Regions from separate parts of the Clostridium chromiireducens genome, predicted to be linked through region 2. Evidence: riboswitches for the same ligand, from Rfam matches in the RefSeq annotation. Region 2 holds a riboswitch; each other region holds the start of a gene.
What was found. Region 2 has a riboswitch for S-adenosylmethionine ahead of D2A34_RS05325 (O-acetylhomoserine aminocarboxypropyltransferase/cysteine synthase family protein). Riboswitches for the same ligand answer to the same signal wherever they lie in the genome.
Positions count from the first base shown of each region.

Region 1: it holds a riboswitch for S-adenosylmethionine, as region 2 does, so the genes downstream of both, D2A34_RS23610 (methionine ABC transporter ATP-binding protein) here and D2A34_RS05325 (O-acetylhomoserine aminocarboxypropyltransferase/cysteine synthase family protein) in region 2, are expected to answer to the same signal.
Region 3: it holds a riboswitch for S-adenosylmethionine, as region 2 does, so the genes downstream of both, D2A34_RS11665 (pyridoxal phosphate-dependent aminotransferase) here and D2A34_RS05325 (O-acetylhomoserine aminocarboxypropyltransferase/cysteine synthase family protein) in region 2, are expected to answer to the same signal.

Region 1 covers NZ_QXDJ01000008.1:60,838-67,581, reverse strand. The annotation lists gene D2A34_RS23625 (YkvA family protein) at 1-847, opposite strand, end outside; gene D2A34_RS23620 (MetQ/NlpA family ABC transporter substrate-binding protein) at 1,095-1,925, opposite strand; gene D2A34_RS23615 (methionine ABC transporter permease) at 1,937-2,575, opposite strand; gene D2A34_RS23610 (methionine ABC transporter ATP-binding protein) at 2,575-3,543, opposite strand; SAM riboswitch class I at 3,694-3,808, opposite strand; gene D2A34_RS23605 (bifunctional metallophosphatase/5'-nucleotidase) at 4,020-6,744, opposite strand, start outside.
Region 2 covers NZ_QXDJ01000002.1:883-7,626, reverse strand. The annotation lists gene D2A34_RS05335 (sensor histidine kinase) at 1-1,684, shown strand, start outside; gene D2A34_RS05330 (response regulator transcription factor) at 1,662-2,432, shown strand; gene D2A34_RS05325 (O-acetylhomoserine aminocarboxypropyltransferase/cysteine synthase family protein) at 2,600-3,889, opposite strand; SAM riboswitch class I at 4,097-4,210, opposite strand; gene D2A34_RS05320 (amidohydrolase) at 4,340-6,100, opposite strand; gene D2A34_RS05315 (peroxiredoxin) at 6,297-6,744, shown strand, end outside.
Region 3 covers NZ_QXDJ01000003.1:82,767-89,510, reverse strand. The annotation lists gene D2A34_RS11685 (FAD-binding oxidoreductase) at 1-103, opposite strand, end outside; gene D2A34_RS11680 (methionine ABC transporter permease) at 244-906, opposite strand; gene D2A34_RS11675 (methionine ABC transporter ATP-binding protein) at 910-1,938, opposite strand; gene D2A34_RS11670 (MetQ/NlpA family ABC transporter substrate-binding protein) at 2,006-2,848, opposite strand; gene D2A34_RS11665 (pyridoxal phosphate-dependent aminotransferase) at 2,962-4,119, opposite strand; SAM riboswitch class I at 4,302-4,413, opposite strand; gene D2A34_RS11660 (copper homeostasis protein CutC) at 5,094-5,702, opposite strand; gene D2A34_RS11655 (SIMPL domain-containing protein) at 5,916-6,593, opposite strand.

The sequences.
Region 1 (6,744 bases), on a different contig from region 2:
CCTGCCAATTCTCCACAATTATTGGTAATGGAACATCTTTAATAATTTTATTCACTGCAAAAAATGCAACTCCTACATCATCAATTACTCCTATAAAAGGTATATTATTGGGTATTATATTGATTGGTACTGTAATATATGTAATTGCTATTGACATAACCAGTTTGGTTTTTATAGGTACTCTTTTATCCTTAAGTAACCTATAAACTAAAGAAGCTATATCAGGTAACATAAAAATATACTCTTTATACTTTTTAGATTTTTCCGGCAACTTATTCTCTAAGATCTTTCTTCCCTCTGAATAATTATCATGCACTTTATTAACACTTTCTAATTCTGATAGGTTTTCTTCTTCATTTTCTAAAGTTTCTTTCGTTTCAATACTCTTTATTAAATTTCCCGCTAATGAAATTCTAATGCTACTAGCTTCTACCCATACTTCTGATTTTTTCATATATATTTCATTTATATTTAAATCAACAAAGGATATATCCTTAAGTATTGTATTTATATCAATTATTACTTTATCTTTATCATTGCTTATTCCATATTTTTTAAACATTTTAGATAGTTGATTTAATGCAAAACTTCTTAATATCCTAAACATACCTAAGTTTAGAATCTTCACTTTAACTATTCTAGCAACGATTTTATTATTTATACATTCTATTAATTGAATCTTAACAAAAAATTCTATGTTTAATCCCTTTTTTAAGTTTCCTTCCAATATTATTCCATCATCTATAGATACATTTTTTATACTCAGGCCTTCAATCTTAATAAATTCATTTATGATACTTAATATATCACTCCCTAATAGTTTAACCTTAACCCCCGATATATCCATACATCATCCCCCTTTAATAATCTCTTTATTAATTTTAGGTTAATTTTTCCTAAACATACTTAAAAGTATACAATATTCCAATCAATTATTAAAGGCAGGCTTTGAGGATATTATTAATATTATCACACTAAAAAAGAGAGGCATATATGTTTGCATATTCGGAATTATCCTAATTCTACACAACATGTATGCTCTCTCTATTTATAGAATATCTCTAGGCAATTTAAGTAGCTATTACTATTCTATCTTAGAATACTGGAATTACTGATCCATTGTATTCTTTTTCTATAAATGCCTTAACTTCTGGTGAAGTCATTGCCTTTACTAAAGCTTTAATTTTTTCTTGATTTTCGTTACCTTCTTTTACAACAACTATGTTTGCATAAGGCTTAGCAGCTTCTGAATTTTTATCTTCAATAATAATTGCATCATTTGCTGGATTGAATTTAGCTTCAATTGCATAATTTCCGTTTATTACAGCTGCATCAACATCATCTATAGCTCTTGGAACTGCTGCTGCTTCTAATTCATTGAACTTTAAGTTTTTAGGATTTTCTGTGATATCCTTTGGTGTAACTAATTCACCATCTTTAATTTTTATTAATCCTTTTCCTGCTAATAACTTTAGTGCTCTAGCTTCATTTGATGGATCATTAGGAACAGCAATTGTTGCCCCGCTCTTAAGTTCATCTAAACTCTTAACCTTATGAGAATATAATCCCATTGGTTCTAAATGTACAGCACCTACAGATACTAACTTAAAGCCTTTTGATTCATTTTGTTCTTTTAAATAAGGCATGTGTTGGAAGAAGTTTGCATCTAATGATCCTTCAGATACTGCAGTATTTGGTTGAACATAATCATTAAATTCTGTTATTTCTACAGTATACCCTTCTTTTTCAAGTAACGGCTTAGCTATATCCACTATTTCTTTATGTGGTTTTGGTGTTACACCAATTTTTATTACCTTATCATTTTTTGAATCTTTACTTCCTGAAGTAGCTGTGCCCCCACATCCTACTAATCCAAATGCTACTACTCCTGCTAAAACTACTGATAAAATTGATTTCTTTTTCATATTTTTTCCCCCTATTTTGATAATTTATTGTAAAAATAATTTCCTAGAACTTGTAGTCCTTGTACTACTATAATTAAAACAATACATGTTACTACCATATAATCTGTTTGGAATCTTTGGTATCCATAACTTATAGCTACTTGACCAAGACCTCCTCCTCCAATGGTTCCTGCCATAGCAGAATATCCAACAATACTTATTATTGTAAGCGTGATCCCTGATGCTATTGAAGGAATGGCCTCTTTAAGCATAACCTTAAATATAATCTGAGTATTTGATGCTCCAAAAGATTTTGCCGCTTCAATTATTCCCTTATCAACTTCTCTTAATGATGATTCTATAATTCTTGCTACAAAAGGAGCTGCTGCAATTGTAAGTGGAACTATCGCCGCTTCTGTACCTATAGATTTACCAGCAATGAATCTAGTTAAAGGTATAATTGCTACCATCAATATAATAACCGGAAAACTTCTTAATACATTAATAATTAAATCTAGAATAGTATAAATAACTTTATTTGGTTTTAATCCATCCTTCGCAGTAACTGTTAATATTATTGCAGGTATAAATCCTAAAATAAGTGAACCAATAGTTGACGCAAAAACCATTTCTAATGTCTCTATTAAAGCTTTTACTATTACCTCATTCATTATTCAATCACCTCCAATAAAATATCTTTATTTTCAAGATATTTTATAACCTTATCTTTATCTTCCTCTTTAATATTTATTACAAGCCCACCTAATATTTCACTTCTAAATTTTTCAAGTTTTCCCCAAACTATAGAAAAATCTATTTCTAAATCCCTAGCCATTTTTGTAATAAGAGCATTTTCAGAAGAATCACTTGGGAAGAACAACTTAATATTAACTCCATCTTCTGGCAATATTCCATTTTCATCTTCTTCACCTAAGAATTTTCTTAAAGATTTTCCTGGTTTTAAGAACAGGTCCTCTGATTTTCCTTCAGCCTCTATCTTTCCTCCATCAATTAACGCAACCTTTTCGCATACTTCTTTTATTACTTCCATTTGATGAGTAACTATTACTATTGTTATTCCCAATTCTTTATTAATTTTAGAAAGTAACGCTAAAATATCTTTTGTAATTTTAGGATCTAATGCTGACGTTGCTTCATCACAAAGCAATACTTTAGGATCTAGTGCTAATGCTCTTGCTATTGCTACTCTTTGCTTCTGACCACCACTAAGTTCTGATGGTTTGCTTAATTTTTTATCTTTTAATCCAACTAAATCTAATAATCTTAGTACTTTGTTTTGAATTTCATTTTTACTATATCCCCACACTTCAAGTGGAAGTGCTACATTATCAAAAACATTCTTTCTTTGCATAAGGTTGAAATTTTGAAAAATCATCCCCAAATCTTTTCTAAATTCTCTAAGGCTAGTCCCTGCTAATGAAGAAACCTCTTTCCCCATTACTTTTACTGATCCTCCATCATAAGTTTCAAGTCCATTTATGCATCTAAGTAATGTCGATTTTCCTGCCCCACTATGTCCTATTATTCCATAAATTTCGCCCTCTTTAATACTTATTGATACGTCTTTTATAACTTGTGTTTCCCCAAAATTCTTGACTACATTTCTAATTTCTATCAAAACACATTTTCCTCCTTTGACTTTGTTTTGTTAGTTTCCGGATAACTAAGGTAGTAATTTAAGTAACTTTTCAGATTATTTAATTAATACCTCAAAACAAAAGCGCCAGAGAATAAATCTCTAGCGCATAAAACACCATTCAAATTTATCCTCTCATCTATCAGCTAATGCTGCTGGAATTAGCACCATATAAATATCGACTTTTATACAATATTTAGGTTGCCGGGTTTCTCAGGGCCAGTCCCTCCACCACTCTTGATAAGATATCAGATTATTTAATTTAGTTACTGAAATGATTATATAAATTTTTTTTTCATTTGTCAATCTCTAAATAATAACCATTGAATCCATTTAATCCAAAGTATTATGCTCGGATTACTATCATTATATATAGTAGATTAACATATTGCAAGAACTTTTTAATATTTACATATAAATTTTAAAATAATATTATAGTTTTATTATCAATAAGATAATTAAGCTGCTTTTTTCTGAGTAGAACCATTTGTTGTAATATTCCAGTTATTTGAGCATTGTGGAGATATTTGTCCATGTTCTTTAATATAATTTGTCATCAAGCTTCTCACTTGACCGTCATCTCCAAGAACTTTACCCGAATCATAATTTACAATACTTGCATCAGTATTACTCAATCCAGCTGCTTTCATAAAACCGCCGCCACCATTATATCTATAATTGTTTATGGCAACAGTAAATTCATCACTATCTTTTACTGCCACATCATTTACTTTTAAATTTTTTATTCTATTTCCAGAAATTACTCTTCCAGTTGTTTTATCCACTATACATGAAGGCTCTGTTAAATCTATATCATAGGTTGCTCCATATAGTTGATCTAAATTATAATCTGGAATGTTTAATGCCGAGTCCTTAGCAACTACATGATTACTGCTATTAGTTTGAGCATAATATCTAACAGAATACTCCATCCAATCTTTAAGCTGCTTACCATTCATCTTTATACCATATAAGAAATTCTCAAATGTATAAACCGCCATCATATCTTTTATTGTAATATCGCCTTTTGGTATGAATGCTGATGAACTTAAAGGTGCAGCAATTGAAAGCTTAGTTCCAGCAGATTCTTTTTGAACCTTATTAATTAGCTCCATAATTGCTGTAGGCTGATTTGTTTGTCCTTGCCCAGTGAACTCTCCACTTGAAGTTCCTATTTTTGTATCTACATACTTCAAAGTTGCATCTTGATATGGTTTAATTAGAGTTACTATCTCAGAATCCTCTCCTATATTCTTATCAATAACAACATTCTTAGTTGAAATCCCTGAAAGTTTTCCATTTGAATCAATATTCATTTCAAATTGAGCAATCCCTGTTGCTCCTTTTGTTGATTCCACTATTGGCACGACTTTTCCTTCTGGATTTTTCTTAGTTAAGTCATTGACTTTTAGATGAGTATGACCTGCAACAATTGCATCAATTCCGCTTACTTGCGTTGCAATTTCGTTAATCTGATTTTCTGGCAAAACATCTGCTTCTGTTTCTTCCCCACTATGAGCTGAAACTACAACAATATCTGCCCCTTTAGCCTTAACCTCTTTAACCCATTTTTTTGCTTCATCTACAAGATCATTAAACTCAAGCCCTTCATAGTGCGATTTGTCTTCCCAACTTGGTACACATTTATTTTCTAAACCTATTACTGCAAGCTTAACTTCTTTACCATTTACATTGAAGCTTTTTATAATATAAGGTTGAACAAAATTTGAATTATCTCCTTTATATACATTAGCAGCAAGGACTGATATTCCTTCACTTTGGTAATCCTTAATAACTCTATTTAATACCTCTAAACCATAATTAAATTCATGGTTACCTAAAGTCCATGAATCATATTTCATAGCCCCCATTACTTTCGCCATAGGATACTCTAAATTTTTATCCATTACATCATAATAATACGATAAAGGCGTTCCTTGAATAGTATCTCCATTGTCAATTAACATAACATTTTTATTATTTTGTCTAACATTTTTAACATATGTTGAGACTCTTGCTAGCCCTTGACCTTTCTCCGTTGCCTTTCCCATTGCGTAATCATAATCTAATACTGTTCCATGTACATCAGTTGTTGCTAATAATATTATTGAACTCGATAAGTTTATCATTCTTTCTATTTCCTTGTTAGGAATTGTATTTTTGCCATTCTTATCTTTATTATCTTTGCACCAATCAATAAATGCATCTCTTACTAAAATATGAGTATCATTAGCTACATTTAATCCACCATATTTTTTAAATGCTGTAAATGAATCTCCACCCTGAGCAACAAAGTCCGGCAATGCTACAGATAAGTTTTCAGAATCCTTAATTGCGCTTCCATCTTCTCTTGTTATATCCTTAATTCTTTCTCCAGATGGAAGATTTGAGTTATAGGTAAACTTAATTCCTGATACTTGCATTCCCTTGCTATTATCTGCAACTCCTTGTTCTAAAGCTTCTTTTAATTGAGCTTTTGTCATACTTAGTTTGTAAATGGTGTTATCAAAAGGCATAAATTGCCACATAGTACCTACTGTCATATCACCTTGTGGTATATCTATTCTTAGCCCTCCATTATTTTGAATTCCTACATCTGCGTTAACTGCATTTCTTGTGACATCTGTAGCCCAATTTCCCAAGACCGATGAACCATATGGAGAAATATTTATTTTTCTTGTAAGTTCTTTTTCATTATTGTACCCGATAACCTCATTAGTAGTTGATTTTATTTCATTATTAGCATTATCCACCATCTCATTAATATATCTATCTGTTTCTGGATTTTCGGCTTTATATCCCTTATCATTATCCAATGCTATATAAGAAGATTCTATTGTTGGCGTATCAAACTTCACTTTTTTATCACCAGTTATCTTAAACTTAGCATCTATAAATCCTTTACCTGCAGAATTTCCAATAAAAACTGGAATATTTGTGACTTTAGCAATTGCTGAAGTTTTAGTATGGCTGTGGCCACCAAAAACCGCATCTATATTTTTAAGTTTGTCTGCTATGTTAAATATAGCTCCAGTTGCATTATCTCCGTTATCTCCTTCATGTATTAATGCTAATATTATGTCTGCAGAATTATTCTGCTTCAATTCTCCTGCTATGGAATTAACTTCATTTGCTAAATCTTTAAATTCATAATCTTTCACATACTTAGGTGATACAATTGTT
Region 2 (6,744 bases):
GAATATGTCAACTGTTTCTATGAATATTGTATATTCAAATGCTATAAAGAAGAACTTCACCAGCTTTACAAAAAATAATACTGATAAAATTGAACTTGATAATTTCTTCGTTTCTAGAGAAAATGTTTTAGCAATTTACGATATCATTACGGCTATTATTGGACCATTTCAATCTGCATCCCAGGTGAATCTTTATACACTTAATGGAATATGCATAGGTTCTGGTTATTTTCAGGGAGTTACAAATGTAGGATTAAAATCCATTCCCTGGTATGAAGAAACCATGAATAAAAATGGTGCTAAAAATATTTCAACTACATCAAAACTATCAAATAACATTGCACGAAATGAATATGGCGCAGATAAACAATATCTATCGCTAACTCGTGTTTTTTTTAATAGCAGCAACGAGCCAGAAGGAATTGTTGAAGTACTGCAAGATTATAATAATGTTTTTTCATTAATTTCACAGTTAAAACTTAAAAATCCTTCTACATCGTTTTACGTGTATAATGAAAAAAATGAATTAGTTTATCCAAATAGTGAATCCTTGAATGAAAATATAAATTATATGGATTCTATTAAATCTAACAACTTGACCCCTTCTATAGGATACTTCGTAACCTTAGGGAATGATGAAAACGTTCTTATTACTTATGAAAAAATTGATGCATATAATTGGACAATTGTAACTAGTGAACCTAAGAGTACTGTATTTAGATCGTTGTACTCTTTTGAACAAGGATTTATCATTCTTATTATTTTTTCTATTTTCTTCACTTTACTTTTATGTTTTATAATATCAAGCAGGCTGACTTCTCCTTTAAGTAAGTTAACAAAAGCAACGAAAAAAGTTACTATTAGTAGAGTTTTGAATGAAAAAGAACTTATATTAACTCCTGTAAATAGTAATATCCAAGAAATATCGGAGTTATATAGATCATTTTTAGAAATGTATGATAAATTAAAAGATTCTTCTCATGAGATACTATTACTAAAATCAGAGGAAACTAAGGCAAAACTCCAAGCAACACAGTCTCTTGTTAATCCTCATTTCTTATATAATAATCTAACAAATATTAGTATAATGGCCGAAGAAAATATGAATGACAATATTATAGATATGTGTCATGCATTGTGTGATTATTTTAGATATATTACAACTAACGATGAAACTGCAGTTTCTTTAAGCACAGAAATTTTATATACACAAAAATATATTGAATGTATGAAAATGAGATACGGCGAAGACCTTATTTATACTTGTGATATTAACAAGCTAACAGAAAACATTTTAATACCAAAACTAATTATACAACCTATTGTTGAAAATGCCTTTAAGCATGGATTTAGTTCATCACCTCCATGGCATTTAAATATTAGTTCTAATATAGATGAAAATAAATGGTTAATTCATATTGAAGATAATGGCGGATGCCTAAGCAAAGATAAGAAAGAAGAACTTCTATCAACGTTCTATAATTTAAATAAAGATGAGGAATTGAAAACTTTAAAAATTGGTGGTATGGGAATAAAAAATGTATATATAAGATTAAAACTCTTATACAACGAACATGCCATTTTTAAAATCGATAATTCAAAAGACCATAAGACAATTTTTACAATCGGTGGTCCTATATATTATAATAAGGAGGATTTTTATGGAAACTATACACAATTATAAATATCTTGTTGTAGAGGACGAGCATCTGATCAGACAGAATTTAATAAAAAAAATTAGTTCCTTATCAGTTCCTCTTGAACTGGTTGGTGAAGCTAGTAATGGAGAAAATGCCATAGCCCTTATTGAGCAATTATATCCTTCTTTGGTGATTACTGATATAAGAATGCCTCAATCTGATGGATTACAGCTTATTAAATATATACATCAAAATCATCCACATATTAAAACCATGATTTTAAGCGGATATAATGATTTTAAATATGCTCAAATAGCGCTAAAATATGGTGTGAAAGATTTTCTTTTGAAACCGATTAAAATAGACGAGCTTAATGCAGCGCTGCAAAATATACTTGTAATACTAGATTCAGAAAATAAAAATATTTCATCTTTTTCAATTGATCCACATGGCTTAAAACCCGAAAATCTAAGCCAATTAATAGAAAGCTATATACTTAATAATTATGCTTCAATAACTTCACTAAATAAAATAGCTGAAAAATTTGGATTTACAAATGAATATCTTAGTAAGATATTCAAAAAGTACACAGGTGAGACGCCAATAAAATATATCACAAAAATCCGCATAAACGAATCAAAACTCCTTTTAATCAATCAACCTGACTTAGAAATAAAAAAAGTTGGAGAATTAGTTGGATATAAAGATGCTTTTTATTTCAGCAGAGTATTCAAATCTAATGTTGGATTTTATCCTAGTGACTATAGATCAAAACATTTAAAGACTAACTAACCTAACATTCTTCACCTTAAATTTTTTCTAACATTAAAACTAGAGGATCAACATTTTTTCATAAATGTTGATCCTCTAGTTGGTTAATTATCATCTTATCTATTAATGAAGGTTTGCTTTTATATAATTCAAATTAATATCTTCTCTACCTTAACTATTTATATCTTTTATGCTTCGAATGCTTGTGATAAATCATAGATTATATCATCAATATGTTCAGTACCAATTGAAAGACGAATAGTGTTTGGCTTTATTCCTGATTCCTTTAATTCTGTTTCATTCATTTGTGAATGAGTAGTACTTGCTGGATGAATTACTAGTGATTTAACATCAGCTACATTGGCAAGTAGAGAGAATATTTCTAATCTATCAATAAAATCTTGCGCTTCTTTAGCTCCACCTTTAATTTCAAAAGTGAATATAGAACCTGCTCCATTTGGGAAATACTTATTGTATAATTCATGATCTGGGCTCTCTGGTAATGATGGATGATTGACCTTCTCTACCTTTGCATGATTCTTTAAGAAGTCTACTACTTTTAAAGCATTTTCAACATGACGTTCAAGTCTAAGAGAAAGTGTTTCTAATCCTTGTAATAATATAAAAGCATTAAATGGGCTTATGCAAGCACCAGTATCTCTTAATATTACAGCACGAATTCTGGTCACATATGCTGCTGCGCCAACTGCTTCTGCAAACTTGATTCCATGATAACTTGGATCTGCCTCAGTTAATTGTGGGAATTTTCCTGAACCTATCCAGTCAAATTTTCCTGAATCTACGATTACGCCACCTAATGATGTACCATGTCCACCTATAAATTTAGTAGCCGAATGAACAACTATGTCTGCTCCATGTTCAATTGGTCTGAAAAGGAATGGAGTTCCGAATGTATTATCAACTATTAGTGGAATTTTATGTTTATGAGCTATTTCTGCTAATGCATCAACATCTAAAATATTTGAATTTGGATTCCCAAGTGATTCGATTAAGATTGCTTTTGTATTTTCTTGAATTGCATTCTCAAAATTTGATAAATCATCAGGATCTACAAATGTTGTTGTAACGCCATTTGTTGGGAATGTATGTGCTAATAAGTTATATGATCCACCATATATAGTTTTTTCTGCAACTATATGATCTCCTGCTTTAGTTATATTTTGTAGTGCATATGTTATTGCTGCTGCTCCTGAAGCTACTGCAAGTGCTGCTACCCCACCCTCTAAAGCTGCAATACGTTTTTCAAAAACATCTTGTGTAGAATTTGTTAAACGTCCATATATATTCCCAGCATCAGCTAGTCCAAATCTTGCAGCAGCATGTGCTGAATTTCTAAATACATATGAAGTTGTTTGATAAATAGGTACTGCTCTAGCATCTGTTGCTGGATCTGGTTGTTCTTGTCCTACATGAAGTTGTAGTGTTTCAAATTTTAAATTTCTTTCTTTGTTGCTCATAATCTTGCCCCCATCATATATTTTAATTTCTTATTTATCTTATCTATTTACTATGATTTGTATATTACTCCTATATTTTCAAGTTGTCAATAACTAATTAAAAGTCTTATTTATACTCAAATTTACAAATTAATATACAGAAAATTAGTCCAATATATAGCAAAAACTACCTTCTAAATAAGAAAGTAGTGAAGAGATTCATTTACATTCTTATCTACCAGATATAAAATCTGCAGGAATTAGCACCTTAAACTAATGATAACATTTAATCCAGGTTGCTAGACATCATTGGGCCAGTCCCTCCGTCTTTCTTGATAAAAATTTATATTTTATTATTCTTAGTTGTTTACTATGATATAAAGTATACATTTTATAGGTTAAAATGTCAATACTTTTTTAATTTTCTGCAACTTTTTTTATTAAATTGCTAATATAGATCTTAATTTATAACTATTCATTCAAATACACTAATTCCCCATTAAAATATGTCCTTTCAATATTAATATTAGATATATCTAATGGATTTAACAAAAATATATTCTTATCCAAAACTATCAAGTCCGCTTTTTTTTCAACCTCTAAACTTCCTATATCTTTCTCTTTCCCCAATGCATAAGCTGCATTAATAGTAAACATCTTTACAGACTCTATTACTGATATTCTCTCACTTGGATTTAATCTATATCGCATATCAGTCATATTAATTTTCTCAGGATAACCTGATTGTGTGAAATCATATAAATTTCGTATAGAACTACATTCTATAGCCTTTAATGGATTTGCTCTTTCTATATCCCAATTATCTGAAGATCCAGCTGTAATGATTCCACTATCAATTAGAGATTTAATTGGGTATTGTCTATGAGCTCTTACCTCACCTATTGCCATTACTTCATTTTTGCTCACACTCATATCTTTATAAAACCATGATGGTCTTATAATTGCATTTATGTTCAAATTTTTCATTCTTTGTATATAATATTTCGTTATGAGATCTATATGAAGTAATGAATTCCTAAAATTGCGATTTATGTTAGTTTTCAAAGAATACTCTATGCCATCGATTGACAATTTACAAGCTAAGTCTCCTACTGCATGAATACAAACATTAAAATCTAGTCTGTTTGCCATTTTTATTCCTTCTTTAAATTCTTGATAATTCCATAAAAACATCCCATTTTCTTCATACGATTCTTTGTTTATTTGCTCATAGGGTCTAAATAGGTAGGCTGTCTTATCTTCTATAAGTCCATCAGAGAAAAACTTTGCAATTGATATGTCAAATAAATCTGTTTTATATAGTATTCTTCTTCTTTTTAGATGATGCATTTGTTCAAATATAGTTTTTTTACAAATTTCTTCAGGTTTAATTGTAACCCCATAATTTATTCTTAATTTAAGTTTATTTTCTTCTTCCAATTTCTTATAAGTTTCCAATTTCATTTTTAGTCTTTCATCATTTATTAACCCAATTGTTGTTATTCCATATGAATGTAATATATTTTGATATTTTATAAATTTACTTAAGTATTCATCATCTTTATAACTTTCCATTTCTTTCGCTTTTACTATATAAACTATATCTACTTCATTTCCTTTTAAGGTACCCCACAATTCCCCTTGTTCATCTAATTCTATTTTTCCTCCAATCGGAACATTAGTATCTTTAGTTATTCCATAATACTTCAATGCTTTATCATTTAACCACAAGACGTAGCCATCGCATGATTTTAATACTATGGGTTTATGAGTTTTTAGCATTTCAAACCACTTTTTATTTGGCCCCTTAAACGCTTCAGTATGATCATTTATATTTTCTTCTTCTTTTTCGAAAGCAGATTTTTTCCACCCGACTCCATATATTATTTTTCTTTCTGGATGGGTATCAATATAGCTTTGAATTAATTTCAAGTAATCTTTTGAGTTACCTGCCTCAAATAAAGATAATTCATCTTTTCCTATCATCATTCTTCCTGGAATCTGACAATGTGCATCAATAAATCCTGGCAAAACTATTCTAAATCTTAAATCAATTACTTGAGTCTCATCGCTACATAGACAACTTAATTCTTCATTACTTCCTAATGCTATTATTATTCCATCTCTAATTGCCATAGATTCATATATATTATGATTTCTATCAATACTATATATAATTCCATTGATAAAAATCTTTTGTGCGCTAGTATAAGTTTTTTTACTTAACTTCATTAGCCCTTCTCCCCCTTGTCTACAATTTATTTGAAATCTAATCTATTATATTCATTAAAATAACTTTTCTTATCCTTTTTTATAAAATTAAAAATATTTACTTATGTCTCAATAACTTTATTTTTAATTCACTTTACACATAGTAAATATTTATAGATAATAATTAGTATAATGAATACTTTTAGGAGGAATTAAAATGGAAAACTTTGTTTTAGAAAAAGGAATGAAAGCTCCAGATTTTAAATTAATGGGATCTGATAAATTAGAACATAGATTAAGTGATTATTTAAATAAAAAGGTAATCCTATACTTTTACCCTAAAGACAATACTCCTGGATGTTCACAGGAAGCTCAAGATTTTAAAAATTCTATAGAAGACTTTGACAAGAAGAATACTATAATTTTAGGAATAAGTAGAGACTCTATTGTATCTCATGATAAGTTTATTAGTAAATATGATTTGCCTTTTATTTTACTTTCTGATGAAAGCGAAGAGGTATGTAATCTATATGGTGTTTTAAAGGAAAAAACTATGTTTGGGAAAAAATCTATTGGTATTGAAAGAAGCACATTTGTAATAGATGAAAATGGAATTATTACAAATATATATAGGAAGATAAAAGTTTCTGGACATATTGATACTT
Region 3 (6,744 bases), on a different contig from region 2:
ACTCTAAATTTAACCCATCAGTTAAATATTCTTTTTCTATTTCATCTCCAAAAACAATTCTTGCTTCATCACCAATTATTTCTTTTAATTTTGTATATTCCATTGTTTTGCCCCCTTAATGTTTAAAATCTTAGAAAAATAACTAGATATAAGACAAATTTCATTAATAGAGTTTACCTCCTTTAAATCTCATTCGAACTTATATCTAGTACTTTCCTACATTTTAAGATACCTATAAAATATCTATCTTCTCGATAACTTAGTAGCCAGAGCATCTCCAATCAATTGAATTGCTTGCACTAAAATTAATAATATTAGAACTGTTACAATCATAACCCCAGTTTCATATCTATAGTATCCATATCTAATAGCTAGGTCACCTATACCTCCGCCACCAACTATTCCTGCCATAGCTGAATAGCCTATTAAACTTACTAAATTTACTGTGATGGCTCTTATTAAACTCGGAAATGCTTCTACTATTAGTACATCAAATAAAATGAGATATAAACTAGCACCAGATGAAATTGCTGCCTCAATTACTCCCTTATCAACTTCGCTAAATGCACCTTCGGATAACCTTGCAAAAAAAGCTATTGCTGCAATTGTTATAGGAACGGTTGCGGCTTCTGGACCAATATTTGTACCAACTATTATCTTAGTAAGCGGCAGTAATAATACTAGCAGTATAACAAAAGGAAGTGAACGTATTACATTAATAATAAATCCTGCAATTGAGTTTAATAATTTGTTTTTGAAAAACAAGTTGCTTGAAGTTAAATATAATATAAGACCTAAAGCCCCTCCAATTATTAATGAAATAATCATTGCTGTTCCAATCATCTTTCCAGAATCCAAGACAGCTTGACCAAGTTCATTTTTTAATATTTCAATTGTTGAATCCATAAATTAAATCACCTCCAGATATTCATTTACTATTCTTTCTGTCCTTATAACATTTTCTTTAATATACATCTTTGCTCTTGCTATTTCATCCTTATCTCCTGTTATATTGATAATTAATATCCCTATTGGTTTTCCGTCAATATAATCTATTTTTCCGTGAATAATGCTAATATCAACATCAAAATTCTTAGCCGCTTCTGAAATTATTGGTTTTAAGCTATTATCTCCCTTATAGTAAACCTTAATAATTTCACCTTTGCTTACAGAATCTAAAACTTCTTTTGGTAATACTAAATTGGAGTTTCTGTTAATTAATGATTTAGTCACTTCATGTTTAGGATCTGAGAAAATTGAATAAACGTCATTAACTTCTACTATTTCACCATTACTCATTACAGCAACTCTATTAAATAGTTTCTTTGCTACTTCCATTTCATGAGTTATAAATACTATTGTAATCCCTGTATTATCTTTTATATCTTTCAAAAGTTTTAATATTTCTTCTGTGTTTTCTAAATCCAAAGCTGAGGTTGCCTCATCGCAAAGCAGTATTTCCGGATTATTTGCAATAGCTCTTGCAATACCTACTCTTTGTTTCTGTCCTCCACTTAAATTGGAAGGAAATACATCAACTTTATCCTTTAAATTTACAAGTTCTAAAAGTTCATATATCCTATCTTTTCTTTTTTCTTTGGGATAATTATTAACTTTAAGAACAAATTCAATATTTTCATAAATTGTTTTACCACTTATTAAATTAAAATGTTGGAATATCATACCTATCTTAAGCCTTGTTTGTCTAAGCTCTGATCTTTTTAATGTAGTAATATCCTCTCCATTAATAAATACTTGTCCAGATGAAGGTTTTTGCAATAAATTTATCACTCTTACCAAAGTACTTTTGCCAGCCCCACTTAAACCAACAATTCCAAATACTTCACCCTTATTAATAGTTAAATTTACATCCTTTACCGCCTGAATTAAACTTCCTTTTGACTTAAATTCAATATTTATATTTTTTAATTCAATCATTGTTTTCACCACCTCTATATTAACATTCAACTTAAAAGTATATAATTTCATGTGTTTATAGTCAGTATTATTTCCACCAGTCTGGTTTACTGAAATCTTTGAATTTACCATTTTCAATTGCATCTTTAAATTCTTTAGATTCTACAGCTTCTTTTAAATCTTTCCCAAGATCTTTATCTAAGTCTTCTGTTCTTACTGCAATTACATTTTTATAATTTTCAGCTAGTTTTTCAACAGTTAATGCTTTAGAATAGTCAAGTTTAGATGCAAATGCAAAATTACCTGGCACTACCGCTGCATCAACACTTTCTATACTTCTCGCAAGCTGTGCTCCCTCAATTGGTGTAAACTTAATATTTTTTGGATTTTCCGCAACATCTTTTTCAGTTGCTTTTGTTTCATCAATATTATCCTTTAATTTAATTACCCCATTTGCTTTTAATAGTCTTAATGCTCTAGCTAAATTAGACGCATCATTTGGTATTGCTATTTTAGCCCCATCTTTCAACTGGTCTAGCGAAGTTAATGTATTTGAAAATACACCCATACCTAAAGTTGGAACAACAATTACAGGTGAAATCTTCAGATTATTATCTGCACTAAATTTCTTTAAGTATTCAGTATGTTGAAATAGGTTTGCATCAATTTCCTTATTATCCAAAGCTTTATCTGGTTGAATATAATCACTAAATTCTTTAGTTGTAACTGTATATCCTTTAGGTTTCAATGCTGATGCTAACGCTTCTTTAACCATATCGCCATAAGGTCCTGGGCATACTCCGACTAGAATATTCTTATTTCCTTCTTTATTATCTGTTTTTGCTGTTTCTTTGCTACTGCTGCATCCAACTATGCTTGCTCCTATTGTTCCTAATACTATTAATGCCGCTAGTTTTTTAATAATTTTCATTTTTATTCCCCCTATATTTTGCTGATATTATATTAAATTTCCAATGTAATTTTTGTTAGAATTTATCATTGGTTTAAATACTATATTAATTAATTAAAATTACATATTTTTCACTATCTATACTCTTTCAATTTCTCAAGTCTCTTAAGTGCTTCTTTTAATGTTTCTTCTTTCTTTGCAAAATGGAATCTTATATAATTACTTACATTTCCTCTAAAAAAGCTTGATCCTGGTACTGCTGCTACTCCTATTTCTTGTGCTAACCATTCACAAAATTTATAATCATCGTCATATCCAAATTCAGATATATCGACCATAACATAATAGGCTCCTTGAGGTTCATAATACTTAAGCCCTATTTCATCTAACCCATCTAAGAATAACTTTCTTTTTTTCTCATAAGTATTATTTAGTTCTTCATAATACTCATCTCTAAATTCTAAACCTTTAATGGCTGCTTCTTGAAGTGGTGATGCAGCTCCTACTGTTAAAAAATCATGTACCTTTTTACAATTCTCTATTACTTCTTTACTTGCAATTATGTATCCAAGCCTCCATCCTGTTATTGAATAAGTCTTTGACAATGAACTGCAAGAAATTGTTCTTTCAAACATACCTTCAAGTGCCGCTAAATAAGTATGTTTGTAAGGTTTAAATATTATGTGCTCATAAACCTCATCGGTAATAACAAAAGTATCATACTCTTTTGCCAGACTTCCTATATATAATAGCTCTTCTTTAGTAAAAACCTTCCCTGTAGGATTTGATGGATTACAAAGAATTAGCGCCTTTGGATTCTGCTTAAATGCACTTCTTAGTTCTTCTTTATCAAAATTAAAAGCTGGCGGTTTTAATTCAACATATATAGGCTCAGCTCCTGATAAAATAGTATCCGCAGTATAGTTTTCATAAAATGGTGAAAATACTATCACCTTGTCTCCTGGATTACAAACACTCATCATTGCACACATCATTGCTTCTGTACTTCCACATGTCACAAGGACGTTCTCATCTGGATTAATATGAATTCCCATAAACTTCTCTTGCTTTAAAGCAAGTTTTTCTCTAAAGTTTTGAGCACCCCAAGTTACTGAATATTGATGAGGTCCTTTATTTGCAACTTCCTTTAATCCTTCAAGTATTGCCTTTGGAGGATCAAAATCTGGGAACCCTTGAGAAAGATTTATTGATCCATATTTATTTGCTATTCTTGTCATTTTTCTAATTACAGATTCAGAAAACCAGTCTAATCTGTTACTTAATTTCGGCATGTCTTTAACCCCCTAATTTAACTTAGTATCTAAATAATTCTTATCAAAATACTCATATATATTATTAAAGAATAATTCTTTATCTTACATTTAATAATAAAATAAAGAATTATAAAAACTTACTTTAAAAAATAAAAGCACTAGAGATCAAACTCTAGTGCGTCATTGCATAAAAATTCTCCCTCTTATCTATCAGCTAAAGCTGCAGGAATTAGCACCGAATCTTCATAAAAATTTTATTAAATCGGTTGCTGGGTTTCACAGGGCCAGTCCCTCCACCACTCTTGATAAGTTATTTGTTTTTCCTTATTTCCTATAGGTGTAGTATACATTGGTTTTTTTGCATTGTCAATACTTTATTTTTATTTACTAATATTAATTTTCTAATGTTCTCATCAAGCAAAAATAGATATATGCTCTTCTACACTAGATATTTGTCATTCAAATATTTTTCAGCACTTCGTAGAGTTTTCAAATTAGAGAGTTCTAGTAATTTATTCTTAAGGTTTAAATTCCCATAGGCATATCTATTGCATAGAAATTTTAAATATGTTATCATAACTTCACGGCTGAAAAATATATACTTTTCTAATAATTTTCCTGCCAAATTATAAGTTAGTAATACCTTGTAACATCTTGGTTTGGACTAGCTTAAATCTGTACATGTGTTTATTATTTGTGCAGTTTAACCACCATGTATGGATTTATTAATTCTGAAATATTCGTTAAGCTCTTATTTTGAACCTACACTTAAACTACGGGAGCTCAATTATTTAGATGAGACAATGTACTTTCTTATGAGTCCTTGCACGGCATTGAAGGCGATTTAAACATCTGTGAGGGCACCCACCTATCGAAGGATAGGGATCAAAATTAGAGTACCGCTATTTTGGATAATATATAAGACATTCTATGCCAATGCTTAGTTATTAAGCATTGGTTTTCTTATATACAAAACATTACGTTTAAGCTGCTTAAATTATCTTACTCCCGTGTATTTCAGTTGCTCCTGTATATGCAAGAAGAAAATCTCTATTATCTGTATTAACACCCTTGCCAGGCATTATTGAGATTCTTCCATTGGCATAATTAATCAATTCTATTATAGTATCCTTTCCAGATATAGCATCTTCAGCACCACCTTTTGTAAGTATTCTATCTATTTTAAGATCTACTAATTCATCAATAGCAGTATACTTATCCTCTATTTCATCAAATGCCATATGAAAAGTTATACTTAGTGGTTTTGCTAGGCTAATCAACTCTTTTATAATATCCTTATCTATTTTTGATTCTTTAATTGCTCCAATTACAACTCCATGTACTCCAAGATCCTTACACATTTGTATATCATATTTCATTATTTCTATCTCGTCTTTTATATATGTAAAATTGCCTCCTCGTGGCCTTATAATCACCATTATAGGAATATCTAATTTTTCTAATGTTTTCCTAATTGTACCATAGCTTGGTGTCGTTCCCCCTTCCATCAAGTTATCACAAAGTTCAATTCTATCTGCTCCTCTTTTTGCAGCCGAAATCGCTTCTTCATAATTTCCAACACAAGCTTCAAATATAGCCATAATTATTACCTCCAGTATTTTTAAATTACAACTTCAACTTTAATTTAAGTACCTTGACTATGTTTAGGTTGATTTTTATTGTTATATTTAGCGTTTTAAACCTAAACAATTTAATTTTTATCTTTTACTTTATATAATCATATAATTTTTAAAAAGCAAAAGCCAGATAAAATTATATAAAATAATCTGACTTTCATTTTGTGTTTTAGTTTTTTAATATTTTGAATATACAAATATAGCTTCTATATCCGCATTTATTATATTTTCTCCAGCCTCAATTGGTGTAGAAGCATTTGAGCTTTTAAGAGTCATTACTGCAGGCATTATTTCCTCCTCGTTCTGTTCATTTATCTCTATCGGTATTATATCTAGATTTACATTAAGTTCATTTGCAATAACTCTAGCCTTATTTTGAGCATCTTCAACTGCTCTCCTTAAAGCCTCATAATATTGTGCTGTTTCATCTGAAATTGTAAAAATAATACCATTCACAGAATTAGCACCATTACTTACAGCTGTATCAATTATTTGACCCACGGAATTAATATCACTAATTACAACTTCAAGGTTAGTGCTTACTTCATATACTCTGAATATCTGCTCACCATTAATATAATCATAATCAGGTCTAATGTTATAATTTCGAGTTTGTATATTCCTTTGGGGCACCCCTACAGCTCTTATACTATTGATAACTTGCTGCATAGTTTGAGCATTTTCCTGTTGTGCAACTTCCAATTGCTTATCTTCTGTTGTAACGCCAACTATAACCTCAGCTCCATCTGGTCTTACACTTACAGTCCCTTTACCAATGACTCTTAATTTATTGTTTCCCCTAGTACCATCTTGATTTCTTAAGCTATGATTATCATTATTTCTTATTTGATTCATAAGATTTATCCTTTAAAGTATTTATAACTATTCTATAATATGATATATTACGATAATTGTAGATAAGAATTAATCTTCAACATACAAGATTCCTCACAAATTTATTAATACTTTTTCATATTTGATAATCCTTTTGGGGATAAATAAATTC